Regions from separate parts of the Marinilactibacillus sp. GCM10026970 genome, predicted to be linked through region 2. Evidence: predicted binding sites of a transcription regulator. Region 2 holds the regulator's gene; the other holds the start of a gene.
What was found. The regulator HrcA, encoded in region 2, represses chaperone genes, less so after heat shock. The targets are predictions, from matches to a motif close to TTAGCACTCNNNNNNNNNGAGTGCTAA.
Positions count from the first base shown of each region.

Region 1: a site for HrcA is predicted at 1,243-1,269, ahead of ACFP65_RS06265 (ATP-dependent Clp protease ATP-binding subunit). Genes of this name have one in related genera too.

Region 1 is NZ_JBHSUL010000018.1:33,743-36,938, reverse strand. It holds gene ptsP (phosphoenolpyruvate--protein phosphotransferase) at 1-801, opposite strand, end outside; gene ACFP65_RS06270 (phosphocarrier protein HPr) at 801-1,067, opposite strand; gene ACFP65_RS06265 (ATP-dependent Clp protease ATP-binding subunit) at 1,436-3,196, shown strand, end outside.
Region 2 is NZ_JBHSUL010000034.1:41,532-44,727, forward strand. It holds gene dnaK (molecular chaperone DnaK) at 1-528, opposite strand, end outside; gene grpE (nucleotide exchange factor GrpE) at 581-1,117, opposite strand; gene hrcA (heat-inducible transcriptional repressor HrcA) at 1,139-2,167, opposite strand; gene ribF (riboflavin biosynthesis protein RibF) at 2,331-3,196, opposite strand, start outside.

The sequences.
Region 1 (3,196 bases), on a different contig from region 2:
GTCTTTTGTGACACTTTTTTCGTCTTTCAAGCGTTCCCACTCAAGTTTTAAAGAAGCAAATTCTTCTGCTTTATCGTTGTAAGCTTTTTTAGTATCTTCAGAAGGGTTAATGAATACATCGCCTTCCATTCCGTCGACTACTAAAAAGTCACCTTCTGATACAAGTTCCGTAATGTTGTTTGTTCCTACAATTGCAGGTATTTCCAACGAACGAGCCATGATAGCAGAGTGAGAAGTGCGTCCACCAATATTTGTCACAAAAGCCTTTACAAATTCTTTATTTAACTGAGCAGTATCACTTGGTGTTAGATCTTCTGCAATGATAATGACTTCTTCATCAATAGTTGCAGGAGTTGGAAGTTTTACACCAAGCAAGTGAGACATTACGCGCTTACGCACGTCACGGATATCCGCTGCTCTTTCTTGCATATAAGGGTTATCTTCCATGCCTTCAAACATTGTAATGAACATGTCAGATGTCTTTTGAAAAGCAGCTTCTGCATTAACCTTTTCATCATTGATTACAGTGTTTGTTTGCTCTATCAAGTCAGGATCAGAAAGCACCATAGTATGTGCATCAAAGACTTGCGCCTCTTCTTCTCCAAGTGACTCAGCAGCAATAGATCGTATATTAGCAAGCTCTTCTTTAGCAGTATCAATAGCAGCCTGAAGACGCGTTACTTCAGATTCAACATCTGAAATCGTCTTTTTCTCAAATGATAAATCAGGTTCTACTAAAAGATATGCTTTAGCTTGAGCGATACCATCACTTGCAGCAATACCAGATACTTGTGATGCCATTATTCAGCCATTCCCTCGTTTTTGATTGTTTGTTCGATTCCTTCGATTGCTTCAGTTTCGTCTGCACCTTCAGCAGAGATTGTAACTTCTGCGCCTTGACCTACACCAAGTGACATAACACCCATGATAGATTTCAAGTTCACAGATTTACCTTTGTACTCCAAAGTGATATCTGAGTTGTATTTGCTCGCAGTTTGTACCAATAATGTTGCTGGACGTGCGTGAATACCTGTTTCTGCAGTTACGTTATAGTTGCGTTTTTCCATTGTAAGTTTCCCCTTTACAAATTTAGTAGTTTTGAAAATAGTAAAACAACCCTTACCATAAATTATACTCAAAAAACAGTAGAATTAGGCATAATAAGTCAATTTTACCTTTCTTCCTATACAGATTACCACTTTTCTCAATTACCTACAACTATTTTTTACTATTTCGAGGTATTTATCACTTGAAAGTCAAAATAGGTCAGAGTATAATAAAAGTTAGCGATAGGTCAAAATTGGTCAATGTCTATTCGAAGAAATCATTTTATATTCATTGATCGCTGAAAATCAGGTAATCTTTCCAACTGACCTTTTGCTGCTATCCTAGTATACTGTAATTATGATAAATAATAGAAAGGTCGTGTCTAGAAATGATATGTCAAAGATGCATGCAACGCAATGCAACAATTCATTTAACGACAAGTGTTAACGGAAAAAAACGAGAAATAGATTTATGTCAGAAATGTTATAGAGAAATTAAACAACAAGAGGAGCAAAGAAGAATGAATCAAGGCGCAGGACAAGATCCTTTCGGTTTCGGAAACTTCGATGATCTTTTTAAAGCATTGTCGCAAAACAATGCAAGTCCACAAAATCCACAGACTCCCCCTACTCAGCAAAATTTTAGAGGAAACGGGCAGCAACCTCCTCAAAATCCTAACCGTAGAGGCGGCCTTCTTGGAGAGTACGGTGTAGATTTAACACAAATGGCTAAAGAAGGAAAAATCGACCCCGTAATCGGTCGTGACAAAGAAATTGAACGGGTTATTGAAATATTGAATCGTAGAACCAAGAACAACCCTGTACTGACAGGAGAAGCTGGTGTCGGTAAAACAGCTATTGTAGAAGGACTCGCATTAAAGATCATTAATGATGACGTTCCACAAAAGTTATTGAAAAAAGAAGTGATTCGATTAGACGTAGCTTCACTTGTTCAAGGCACCGGTATTCGAGGGCAATTCGAAGAACGTATGCAACAATTAATCAAAGAGTTACGAGATGATGATTCCATTATCTTGTTTATCGATGAAGTTCATGAATTAGTGGGGGCTGGAACAGCCGAAGGTAGCAGCATGGATGCCGGCAACATCTTGAAACCAGCACTAGCTCGTGGCGAGCTTCAAATGGTGGGCGCTACAACTTTAAATGAATACAGAAAAATAGAAAAAGATCCAGCATTAGAGCGTCGTTTGCAGCCGGTCCGAGTGAGTGAACCGTCTCTTGACGAAACCGTCACGATTCTTAAAGGTATTCAAAAACAGTATGAGGATTATCATCACGTTAACTATACAGATAAAGCTATCCAGAGTGCGGTTGAATTATCTCATCGATATATACAAGACCGTTTCTTGCCAGACAAAGCAATCGACTTGCTGGACGAAGCTGGATCTAAAAAGAACTTAACGATTCGCACAATTGATCCAGAAGAGATTCAAGAAAAAATCAATGAAGCCGAAAAACAAAAGCAATCTGCTCTTCAGCAAGAAGATTACGAAAAAGCGGCTTTTTACCGTGATCAAGTAACGAAGCACAAAGAAATGATGAATCAGCAAACGCCAGAATCTGATCTACCTGTTATTACTGAAAAAGATATGGTGCACATTATTGAACAGAAAACAGGTATTCCAGTCGGTGAACTGAAAGAAAAAGAACAAGAGCAATTAAGAGATCTCGATGATTCTCTTCGTAAACACGTTATTGGTCAAGATGATGCGGTAGAAAAAGTTGCAAAATCTATCAGAAGAAACCGTATTGGTTTAAGACAGAAAAACAGACCAATTGGATCATTCTTATTTGTAGGTCCAACGGGTGTAGGTAAAACAGAACTTGCTAAAACCCTTGCTCTAGAACTATTCGGTAGCAAAGATTCTTATGTTCGTTTGGATATGAGTGAGTTTATGGAAAAACACAGCACGTCCAAACTGATTGGTTCCCCTCCTGGCTACGTTGGATATGAAGAAGCCGGTCAATTGACTGAAAAGATTCGTCGTAATCCATATAGCCTAATCTTAGTCGATGAAGTAGAAAAAGCACATCCGGATGTATTGCACATGTTCTTACAAATTTTAGATGATGGTCGTTTAACGGATGCGCAAGGTCGTACAGTAAACTTCAAAGAAACGATTATTATT
Region 2 (3,196 bases):
AACATCAAATGTTCCGCCACCTAAGTCGAATACAAGAATTTTTTCATCTGTATCTACTTTATCTAAACCATAAGCTAGTGAAGCAGCAGTCGGCTCGTTAACGATACGATCTACTTCTAATCCAGCAATTTTACCTGCATCTTTAGTTGCTTGACGTTGTGAGTCATTGAAGTAAGCTGGTACAGTAATAACTGCATTTGTTACTTCTTCGCCAAGATAATCTTCAGCATAAGCTTTTAAATGTTGAAGAATAAAAGCAGAAACTTGTTGAGGAGAATATTCTTTTCCTTCAGCTTCAACTTTAAAGTTTTCACCCATGTGACGTTTAATTGAAATCACAGTGTTCGGGTTAGTGATTGCTTGTCTTTTAGCAACTTCCCCTACTTGAATTTCGCCATCTTTAAAAGAAACAACGGAAGGAGTCGTACGGTTTCCTTCTTTGTTAGGAATGATCTTAGATTCTCCACCTTCAAGAACTGCTACAGCAGAGTTTGTTGTTCCTAAATCAATACCAATAATTTTACCCATTATAATCTCACCTTTGCTTTTTAAAATTTTTATTTTTAAATAACTTTAACAATTAAAGTGTTACGGTTACTTTCGCCGCACGTAAAACACGGTCATTTAATTTATATCCTTTTTCAAATACTTGTGCAACAACATTGCTGTCTTGACCTTCTTGAGCAGGCACTTGAGTGTATGCTTCGTGGAAGTTTGGATCAAACGGCTGGCCCTCAGCTTCAATGACTTCTATGCCTTCTGACTTAAGCGCATGATTGATGCTTTCCACAACCATTTCAATCCCTTTTTTCAAGTTTTTGCCAGCTTCATCTTCAACTTCAATGGTTAATGCACGTTCCATATTATCTAATGCTGGTAACAATTGCTTTGCCAAGTCCTGAGAACGGTAACGAGTAGCTTGTTCTCTTTCTCTTTGGTTTCTCTTTTGAATATTTGCTAGTTCTGCTTGAAGTCGGATATAACGGTCTTGTACTTCTTCTAATTCTTGTTTTGTTTTTTCAAGTTCTTCTTGAACTGGATCAAGTTCAACTTGCTCTGTTTCATCTTCTGTCGCTTCAACTTCTTGATCTAAAATTTCTTCGTTATTATCTTCCATATATAGCCCTCACTTTAAACATTATTCTAAATAAAATCTGAGTAAATTAGCTGATAATTGCTTTCTGAATGCTTCTAATACACCAAAAGTTTGGTCGTAAGGCATACTTGTCGGCCCAAGAACAGCTATTATTCCATCCCCATGACCGTCTACTTTGTAAGTAGCCGTAACTAAGCTGAATTCATCAAACAATTCGTGATTGAGTTCACTACCGATCTTCACTTCAAAATCTTCTGTTACACGACTTAAAATCGTATTCAGATCCAGATCGTTATCGAGCAATTCATACAAAGACTTCAATTTTTTTCTATCCATGTTTTCAGTGAAATCAAGTAGATTCATTTTCCCTGAAACATGCAGCCGTTCTTCTTGCGACTCACCAAAGACTGTTTGAATGGTCATCAACATATCTGAAGCAGTGGCAGCGTACTTGTTGACCAGCAGCGGTATATCGTTTTGAAGTTTCTGATAAACCTCATATAGCGATTTTCCCACTAAATGCTGGTTAAAAATGTTCGTCACTTTTTCGATATCTGACTCATTGACGTGTTCAGGAATCTGGAAAACTGTGTTTTCTATCGCACCCGTATCCGTTTGAATGATAGCCATAACTTGTTGATGGTTCAGTAACACAAGTCTGAAACCAATCAATTTGCTTGTCTTTCCTTGAGGTCCAAGAACGAAAGCTGTGTAACTTGTTAGCTGCGACAATAATTGAGCGGACTGATGAAACAAATCATCCATCTGACGTACATGACTATCAAATGTATTATTGATCATAACAATCTGATCTTGTTCGACCTTTTTTGGACGAATGAGATGATCGACATAAAATCGATAACCTTTCAAAGAAGGTACCCTACCCGAAGACGAATGTGTCTTTTCGATAAAGCCCATTTTCTCAAGATAACTCATTTCATTCCGAATCGTTGCAGAACTCGCATCGATATTTGTTTCGTCGACTAATCTTTTTGAACCAACAGGCATACTTGTTGTTGTGTATATCCTGATGATTGTCTCCAAAATAGCCAACTGTCTCTTTGTCAACATGTGCATCATCTCCCTAAGCACGCTAGAGACATCTATAATTTCAATCATTTAATAGCAAAGACCCAAAAGTCTTCTATCTTAACACTTTCATTAAATTAGCACTCGACATAACCGAGTGCTAACACAACTATAATTTAACAAATGATCCTTAACTTGTCAACTATTAAATTTGATTTATTTTGACCTTTGATAAAATCGCTCTAGATTCTTTTTCATCAAGAATGAGTTGATCAATCAACCCTTCTTTGGATTCATATTTCACTTCATCTCTCAAGTACTTAACCCATTTAATTCGAACATCTTCACCATATATTTCTTTTTTATAATCGAAGATATTTACTTCAACAGAAATATCTTTTCTATAGCCAAATGTCGGGTTATAACCAATCGACGCCATTCCATCATGCCAAACGTCATCCACAAACATCTTAACAGCATACACACCAATTTTAGGCATAAAGACATCTGGATCTGATAAAACATTTGCTGTCGGATAACCAATTGTGCGTCCTCTAGCATCTCCATGGATTACAAAACCTGAAGTTTCATAAACATAGCCTAAAAGATCATTTGCTTCGTCCATGTTGCCTTCTACAATACATTTTCTGATACGAGTAGAACTAATTTTTTGTTCAGAAGCTAGTTGTTTTTGTACTTGATGAATTTCAAATCGACCTTTAGCGAACTGACTTAGATTGTCCATATTAGCAATGTCTGCTTTACCATAAGTATAGTCAAACCCCGCTACGACTGCCTTAGCATTCCATCCTACAATATACTGATCCACAAATTCTTGTGGTGCTAAAGTACCAAAGCTGGAAGTGAAATCTACTTCATATAAAATATCAATTCCTGTCTGCTCAAGCAGTTCTTCTTTTCTCTTGATGGGGGTTAGGTAATAGTGATACTCTGGGTCAAATTTTCTATATACAAATGCAGGATGACGGTTAAACGTCATCATAGCTGCTTTTACCCCTTTTTCTTTTGCTAATTTTACACCTGTTTCAATAACAGCTTTATGTCCTTTAT